DNA from 4 places in the Aliirhizobium sp. YIM B11859 genome. Region 3 is predicted to be linked to each of the others. Evidence: predicted binding sites of a transcription regulator. Region 3 holds the regulator's gene; each other region holds the start of a gene.

Region 1 (2,201 bases), on a different contig from region 3:
GATGCACCAACACTGAAGCGTTGAACCTATTCGTTCGACAATGGCGTCGCTCCGTCGGGAAGCGTGTAACTACGGTTGCCGAAAATCCGCCTGAGCTTATTCTGCAGAAATTCGGGGGAGTATTGAGGGCCGGTAGCCAAGCCCATGAACACAAGGCATGTCCACCAGTCGTTACGGACATTTTCAAACGTGTTGTAAGCCAAGGTGCTTTTTGCGCCAGACGGATCAACATGCATCAGCACGAACGTGGAAGGCCCGTCCTCATCGCCTTCCTGCCATTCGAGACGAGCTTCGCCACCTATCCATCCTTCATCTCGATGCTTGGCGTGTTTCGCGGTGTTAGCAATGTCCGTGCAGACGCCTTGACCGGGTACCTTTTACCGAACAATCGCGTAGAAATCAGACTCGCTTGCCTTTTCACCGCTGTCGCGTTCCTTTCGAGTCCAAGCTGTCTTCGCCCACTGTTCCAAACTCCATGCTGCGATACAGACGTTGATTGCAGCAAATGCCAACGGCTGACGTTCCTGGGGATGCGCTCTTTGGATATCCTGATACTGATCGACGTCCCAAGCGAGTTTCTCCCACATCGTGATGGGGTCGGAGATGATTACGGTCAGCACTTCTGGAGGTTTGCCTGAGGGCTTGCGCGACATTTAAGCACCTTTCACTGGAAGCCCGCCACTGGCAGCGGAATATAGAGAAGTGGGCGGCCATTGAAATACGGCGAAAAAGAACATAAAGGGAACAAATGGTCGCCCAATGCTTTGTCGAGGGCCAAGGAAACGGACGGACGGGTGCTGCGTTATGCGAAATGATCATCAGGAACTCTTTAAGGTTCCGCCAGAATCACAGTATCAATAAAGGCAGGGCATTTCGGGAGCGTTGGAATGCTAACAGGTATGCATCGAGATAAAGACGACGCTGTGAGGCGAAACTCTGGCAGCAATGCCATCACTAAGTCGGGCTACAACGCTCCGACCAACGTTATCTCTTTGCCTCTCGGTGACTTGATGGACTTCGCTGGCCGCCCAATGCTCAAAGAGCAGGAGGGCCTTTTCAAAAAACCAGAGGAGCGTGATCCCACGATATTTGTCTCTGGCGAAATTGAACTCCTCAAACGACGAATGATCTCGGTAATTGGTGCGAGATCGGTTTCCGACGAAGGTGCTCTGCGTGCGTCTCGGATTTCTCGTCTATTAGCGGTCGAAGGCGTTGTCGTCACCAGTGGATTGGCAAAAGGCGTTGATACAATCGCGCACACCTCGGCCATTGAGGCTGGCGGGCGCACCGTTTCCGTAATCGGTACGCCTCTCGATAAGGTTTATCCCGCCGAAAATCGAAAGTTGCAGCAGGAGATTTATGAACGGCACTTGCTGGTTTCTCAATTCTATCCGGGTCAAAGGACGTTCCAGTCCGATTTTCCGAAAAGAAACCGATTGATGGCTGCGCTTTCCGATGGAAGCGTTATCGTAGAAGCGTCGGACACCTCAGGTACTCTCCATCAAGCGTCTGAATGCATTCGTCTGGGCCGTTGGCTTTTTATCATGCGTTCTGTTGTGGAAAATCCCGAAATATCATGGCCAAAGCGGTTCCTGGATAACCCGAGGACGGTGGTTCTTACTGGGGTTGAGGATATCCTGTCGCGGATCGCTTAAATGGATGTGCATTTCATCAGCGCTTACTACTCAGAGCGAGCGCATCTCGAACGCGCGAAGCGTAAACCCGAATTTTGGGATTCCTACCTGTTTGTATGGGCGGTTAAGACTGGTCAATACAAAACCCCCTTCACGATTGCCTTCCGAAACGGAAGCAGGGTCAAGATTGGACCCACGAATGTCAAACGCGCTCGTGCGTCGTTTGGTCAGTTCGTTGCCTCGACCCTCGATTTAGAGGAGGCCCCGGAGAATGTGCTGCTCATTCCGGTTCCATCTAAGGACGCCCAACCTAGTATCAAAGCAGGATACCGTTCACTGTGGATGCTGGCGGAAGCCCTGAAGGACAAGGATCACCGTGGACAAATTCACGATGGCCTACGGTGGACGAAAGCCTTGCCAAAGGCTCACGGGGGCGGGAAGCACCACAAACGTGCCTATTGGAAGCAATACCTGTCAGTTCGAGGCGACGTCGATGGGCGCGATGTCGTCCTTGTCGACGATGTCTTATCGACCGGAGCATCGATTTTGGCGGCGAAAGAGGTTTTA
Region 2 (2,201 bases), on a different contig from region 3:
CGACCTGATCCAGATCGTGTCCGCCGGCGTCTACTTTGTCCTGACCTTGTCACGGGCGATGCCTTTAGGAGTAACTGCTCTCCGTCCGGAGGGTTGCCTCGTCGGCTGTCGTATTTTTAAGTTTTTCGTGACGGGAAGGGTCTTTTGCCTGGCTTGTAAGATCAAAGATGTCGTGTGCTGGACGCGAAAGGCCGCGCCGGGAGCTGTCGAGCAACGATCGCACCGTGTTGGAACCGTTCTCGCGTATGGACGGTTAGCCTTTGACGTTTCGAATGAACGCAACCCCAGCGACAGGATATTAAGACATGGTTCAAGAGCTCGACCCGACCAGCGACGCCGCGCGGACTGGCGAAGATGCTGATGCAAACCGCGAAACGCTTGCCAAAAATGCTGACGCCAATCTGCATCGTGTTGAATACTGTGGTGCGGGGACTCGACGAACGTCGTCCGATGCGTCTGCGCTCACCGACGTCAGGGAGTTCTCGCGCAGTTCGAACGGCGACACCTGGTCGATCGGGGTGGATCGTCAGGGCTCGATGATGGTTCTTCACCGTGGAAACCTGCCATCCGGCAGCCATGAGACTGTCACGCCAGTCGTCGCTTTCCTCGATAATGGCCCCAAAGGTCCCCAGCATGACGCTCTGGTCGCGATGCTGAAGGACACCGAAGATCGTGTTGACGTCAAGCGAACTGGCGTAGTGAGCAGCTTATTGACTGAACTGGGACTGATTTCGCCTGAAACGCGGGGGAGGATGGCCTAACGGCCAATCAGAAGGCGATTGTAGAAGCTTATCGGTCCGGCCGTAAAACAGAAGAGGCATCCGCGGGCATTTGATTGATGATGCTAGTCTCGCCAGGTATATCAAGAGCTGCGCCTTGAGTGGCCTTTCGCCATTCCGATCCGAGGGAGACTGGCGCTCCGGCCCGCGCCAGCGGATCGGCGATCGCTAATCGTTCGAACGCTCCAGACACCGAAACCTTGCCTGACATTGGTCCCCATCGGCGCCTACAAGCCGCTCACATCCCATCGCCGCCATCCTCCGCACTTGCGCGAGAGTTGTCCCTGCACCGTGCTTTCGAACCAGCACCTGCCGCTCGAGTTCGTCGGAGCGGCCGCATGCGCGGCATTCGATCGCGATGACGGAAACCTTCACATGCCGCAGCGTGGCGGTCAGATCGAGAACATTGGAGTTATAGCGTTTCAATTATCCACTCCGCCCGATTTGATAAACTGGCGCGGTCCCCGGACTTTTTCTTTCATCATCATATCCTTGCGAAACTCGTCCCTAGCGATCTGATTCAAAACGGAGAATCTGAGAATTCGCTAAAATTATGAGACTCTATTCCTATTTTTCACCCGCTTGACTCTTTCCAGCTAACGGAACAGATACAGAACATCAAGCGTTCTGGCGGCATGAAGCCGTTCTCTCCAACCACCGCGACCCGAAAGGATTCCGCGAACGATGTCGGCTGTCCGCGCTCAAGTCCTCGCAGATCTGCGTGACCGCATCTCTTCGATAGAAGGAGAGGGCACGAAGAAGGCTGGCTGTCTTCCATTCGGCGTCGCGGAACTCGACGGAATTCTTCCTGGCGGTGGACTGGTCCTCGGCGCTCTGCACGAGTTTGCGGGCGGCGGCTCGGGAACGGTGGATGGAGCCGCGGCTGCTTTATTTGCCGCGGGAGTTGCAGCCAGGACCAAGGGACCAGTGGTCTGGTGCTTGACCCGTCCGGATCTTTTTTTTCCTGCGCTGGCTCAGGCTGGGCTGCATCCAAAGAGAGTAATCTTCGTCGAGAGCGACAAGGAGGAGGACGTTGCCGCCAACATGGAGGAGGCGCTTTCCTATGGCGGCCTGGGGGCGGTCGTCGGAGAACTTGTGAGGCTACCGATGGTCGTCAGCAGAAGGCTTCAGCTCGTCGCCGAGCGAACCGGGACTATCGCTTTGGCGGTACGGCGATGGCGGCGCCAGACAGAGGCAAACGACTTCGGCCAGCCGACGGCGTCCACCACGAGATGGCGGGTGAGCGTGCTGCCATCGCAGGAGCTTCCGGTTCCAGGGATCGGAAGGCCGCAATGGTTTCTTGAGTTGATGAGATCGCGTGCGGGCGAGTGTGCTGAGTTTTACGTCGGAGCGTGTGATGACAAGGGTCGTATCCATCTATCTTCCGGATCTGGCCACGGACAGGATCAGACGGGACGATCC
Region 3 (2,201 bases):
CGTCGCTTGCAACCACGATCGCCGAAAGCCCCTGGCGCCCCCGGCGTCCGCGAAAGGCCATGTCGCGTTCAACGAAGACGTTGCCGCGCTTGACCGCCGCCCCCGCTTTACGACGGTCGGCCAGCGCCAACGGCTCCAGATAGGTGCCGTCCTCCAGGAAGATACAGGCATTGGCCGTGCCGAACGGGTGAAGGCCGTCCGGCGCCACGGTGAACCCAAGTGCCGACAGCCGTTCCCGTGCCAGGACGAGGTTGCCGACCGGCAAAACGAGATGATCGATTTTCCTTGCAGTCACGCACGTCCCCCAGACTTTGATCCGCCGGCAGTAGATTGGGCAGACCGCCGGCAAGCGCAAGTAGATTCCGACTGAGAACGTCATCCGGCATCTCAGAAAGTTATGATGTTTTCACGAAAATTTAGGGACTTGCGGAACACATATGGAACATATAGTGTCCGTTCTGCATTTGTTTCAAATCTGAAGGTGCATCAAGATGCTCACCCGCAAGCAACAGGAACTGCTTCTGTTCATACATGAACGTATGAAGGAGTCCGGCATCCCACCTTCTTTCGACGAGATGAAGGATGCGCTCGACCTCGCCTCCAAATCGGGCATTCACCGGCTGATTACGGCGCTGGAAGAGCGCGGCTTCATCCGCAGGCTACCGAACCGGGCCCGTGCGCTCGAAGTCATCAAGCTTCCCGAATCCTATGTGCAGACGCTGCAGCCCAAGCGCGGTTTTTCGCCGAGCGTCATCGAGGGAAGCCTCGGTAAAAAAATACCCGCCCCTGCCCCCGCTGCACCGGCCTCTGTAAACGAACCATCCTCCGCAAGCGTTCCCGTCATGGGCCGCATCGCGGCCGGCGTGCCGATTTCGGCCATTCAGAACAACACCCATGATATTTCCGTGCCTGTCGAGATGCTGGGCTCCGGCGAACATTATGCGCTGGAGGTGAAGGGCGATTCGATGATCGAGGCCGGCATCCTCGACGGCGACACCGTTATCATCCGTAACGGCAACACCGCGAACCCGGGCGATATCATCGTGGCACTTGTCGACGACGAGGAAGCCACGCTGAAGCGGTTCCGCCGCAAGGGTGGATCGATCGCGCTGGAAGCCGCCAACCCTGCTTATGAGACCCGCATCTTTCCGCCCGACCGGGTCAAGGTTCAGGGTAAGCTGGTTGGCCTCATCCGCCGGTATCACTAAGTTCGGCTGGATCATACGTGGTCTGCAGGTCACCGCCCTGTCCTGCAACCGGAATTGATGAGGCGCTTTGTATGGTGCCGAGCTCTTCCGGGGGTTGTTGTTGAGCCTCGACCAGCCAGTCAGGCAATGACCCGTCATAGACATCACGCCGCCAGTCATATTGGCGGTGAACGTTCCACGGTCGTGTTGCGGCCTGCATGCCTGCTTTCACCATCCATTGCTCGGGCATAAAAGAACCGGCAAAATCGATCTCGAGCGAGCCTGTCTTGCGCAGCGTTTTGCCGCTCAGCAGGGGCGTCCCTGACCGGCACTGATCGAACCGCGCCCGTGGCGCGATGACGAGACCGGCAATGTCACAGGCAGCCCCTGTGAAGCGACCATCCTCGACGACAACGACGATGACGTCGCCCGCTGTAAAGGCGCACCACGCCTTCGGCTGGCAGGCAAAACGGCTGCCACTCGCTTCCTGCATTCGCTTTCGCGCCATGGCGACCACTTTTGCCGGCAGCCGTTCGGCACGATCCTTGGGAAGGACGGCGTCACTCCAGTCGTCGCGCATTACCGGCCCGACAGGATCCCCCAGCCGGCGGGCGCGGCTCCACTGCCCATAAATGAAATCCGGCACACGCGGGCGATTGACGGCGATCATCCCGGCACTCCGAAAGCCTGCAAGCGTGCCATCTTCCGCGATCAGAAGGCTGGACTGCGGTTCCGGCATGCCGAACCTGAACAGCAACAGCGCGACCACAAGAAAAAGCAATCCGAGATATCTGAGCTGCGTGCGCAGCAATGTCAGCAGCAGCAGGCTGCAGACCCCGAATGGCAGGAACCAAGGATGTTGTTGGCCAACGGTGAAATCACCTCCCCATCCCGCAACATGCCGGGCAATCGTTATCACCCAGCCGAGACTTGTCGCCATCACCGCGATGAATGGACCATCCAGTCCGAAAGGCATCAGCAGCATGGCGACAAGCCCCGCCGGCATGACCAGGA
Region 4 (2,201 bases), on a different contig from region 3:
GGTTTGCTGCCGTCGGCGGTGCCGATCACCACCTCGACCAGTTCGTCGCGATGCGCCAAAATCCAGTCGCGTGCCTCGTTCGGCGTGACGATATCCCAGAAGGCGGCAATCTCGCCGGACGTGGCGAAACCCAGCCGCTTCAATGCGCTGCGGCAAGCCCAGTCGACGAATTCATCGTGTTCGACCTCCGGCTCGTGGTGATGGGCGGCAATCACACGCTCGGTGAGATCATAGATCTTCTGGAAATTCATCCGGCCGGCGATCGAAAGCTTGCCGATATGCCAGTAATATTCGAGCGCGGTCTTGTTCGGGTGCCAGTTCCACCAGCCGCCCGACTTGTGATCCTCGACCTTCATGTCACGCGACATGATCGCCCCGTTTTCGGCGATATGGCGGAACGTGTCGTCAAAAGCGGAATCGAAACCTTCCCCATGCCATTTGCGCCAGCGCTCGGCCAGAACAGGCTCGCGGCGGCGGAAACGATGTTTCCAATAGCGGAAGAGACGCGCGGGAATGATCGAGGCGTCATGCGTCCAATGCTCGAAAAGCTCGCCATCCTTTTCCAGAAGTGCGGTCAGGTGCTCCCGCCGATAAGTCTGGTTGCGGGAAAACAGGATCATGTGATGGGCGCGCTCGACGGTCGCGATACTGTCCACCTGGACGAAGCCCAGATCGTCGATCAATTGCAGCAGGCCGGCCTTCGGCAGAGCGCGGCCGGGCGAAGCGGAAAGCTGCTGCCGCTCCAGGAAGATCTGCCGTGCCTGTTCGTTCGGGATCAGAATCGCCATGGATCCAAACGTATGGCGTTGCGGCCCTCTTTTCAATGTTCTTTTTTTGTTCCGAATTCCCCCGTCTGTAATTCCGGTCTATAGACGCCAGGAGATATCGGGGAGCGAATTTGGACATTCGTTATAAAGACGTCGAGGTTCGCTTCGAAGGCCGCACAGTCATTCACCCGCTGACGGTGACGCTGACCGAGCGGCGCATCGGCATTATCGGGCTGAACGGTTCGGGCAAGACGACCTTTGCGCGGATGATCAACGGGCTTGTCAAACCGTCGTCAGGCCAGGTGACGGTCAACGGTTTCGATACGGTAACGCAAGAGGACGAGGCGCGCAGCCAGAGCGGCTTCATCTTCCAGAACCCGCAGAACCAGATCATTTTGCCGATCCTTTCCGAAGATATCGCGCTGGGGCTGAAATCCCGCAAGCTGTCGAAGCCTGATGTGGCGGCGGCGGTGGATGGCGTGCTTGCCCGTTTCGGCATTAGCCATCTCGGTGCGCGGCGCGCGCACGAGCTTTCCGGCGGCGAGCTTCAGCTGGCCGCGCTTGCCTCGGTGCTCGTCACCCAGCCGGGCATTCTGGTGATGGACGAGCCGACCAATCAGCTCGACCTCAAGAACCGAAACCTGGTGGACCATACGATCCGGACACTGCCCGAGGACGTCATCGTCATCACCCATGATCTGGGCCTGTTGTCGGGTTTCGATCGGGTGCTGATGTTCGATGCGGGGCGTATCGTGGCAGATGGGATGCCGGACGAGGTGATCGGCCGATACAGAAATATGCATGGGGCGGGTTACGAGGTGCAGGCATGATGCGCTCGCTGCATATCGACGGCGACAGCATCCTTCACCGCTTGCCGGCGGCCCTGAAACTTGCCGCACTGACGCTGATCAGCCTTGGCCTGTTCACGATCCAGATGCCGGTCCTGCTGGCAGTTGCCGCGATAACCGCTCTTGCGGGGCATATGCTGTTGCGAATCAGTGCCGGCGAAATCTGGCATCGCATGCGTTCCTATGCGCTGATCATCGGCGTCGTTGCGCTGTTTACCGCCGTTTTCAACAGCCCTGTCGAGGGGCTTGTCGCGCTGTTGCGGCTGTCTGCATTGGCACTGTTTGCCAGCCTCGTCACGGCGACGACCACGACCGGTGATTTCATCGAGGTGATCACCCGCGCCGCCTCGCCGCTGGAGCGGATCGGCCTTGTGAGGGCGCAGGATGTGGGACTTTCGATCGGTCTCGTCATCCGCTTCGTGCCGGAAATCATCGGGCGATACGAATTCATTCGCGATGCCCACCACGCGCGCGGGTTGAAACCGCGCCCGGTCTCCGTCATCGTACCCCTGATCATCACCACCCTTCGCAGCGCCGACGAGATTGCCTCGGCCATTGACGCACGCGGCATCCGCCGTCAAAAGTG

Evidence for each region. Region 3 encodes LexA, which represses DNA repair genes until DNA is damaged. Its sites were predicted from a motif close to TGTTCNNNNTGTGTTCNG; they were not measured.
Region 1: a site for LexA is predicted at 730-747, ahead of AC2GXZ_RS05485 (DNA-processing protein DprA). Genes of this name have one in related genera too.
Region 2: a site for LexA is predicted at 1,380-1,397, ahead of AC2GXZ_RS23215 (ImuA family protein). Genes of this name have one in related genera too.
Region 4: a site for LexA is predicted at 825-842, ahead of AC2GXZ_RS08015 (energy-coupling factor ABC transporter ATP-binding protein). Genes of this name have one in related genera too.

The regions. Positions count from the first base shown of each region.
Region 1 covers NZ_JBXHAY010000001.1:1,178,667-1,180,867, forward strand. The annotation lists gene AC2GXZ_RS05480 (hypothetical protein) at 378-653, opposite strand; gene AC2GXZ_RS05485 (DNA-processing protein DprA) at 888-1,655, shown strand; gene AC2GXZ_RS05490 (phosphoribosyltransferase) at 1,656-2,201, shown strand, end outside.
Region 2 covers NZ_JBXHAY010000006.1:352,608-354,808, forward strand. The annotation lists gene AC2GXZ_RS23210 (hypothetical protein) at 306-761, shown strand; gene AC2GXZ_RS23215 (ImuA family protein) at 1,464-2,201, shown strand, end outside; gene AC2GXZ_RS23220 (Y-family DNA polymerase) at 2,137-2,201, shown strand, end outside.
Region 3 covers NZ_JBXHAY010000013.1:8,733-10,933, reverse strand. The annotation lists gene AC2GXZ_RS29130 (VOC family protein) at 1-295, opposite strand, end outside; gene lexA (transcriptional repressor LexA) at 492-1,208, shown strand; gene AC2GXZ_RS29120 (ComEC/Rec2 family competence protein) at 1,189-2,201, opposite strand, start outside.
Region 4 covers NZ_JBXHAY010000002.1:358,217-360,417, forward strand. The annotation lists gene AC2GXZ_RS08010 (winged helix-turn-helix domain-containing protein) at 1-788, opposite strand, end outside; gene AC2GXZ_RS08015 (energy-coupling factor ABC transporter ATP-binding protein) at 899-1,597, shown strand; gene AC2GXZ_RS08020 (energy-coupling factor transporter transmembrane component T family protein) at 1,597-2,201, shown strand, end outside.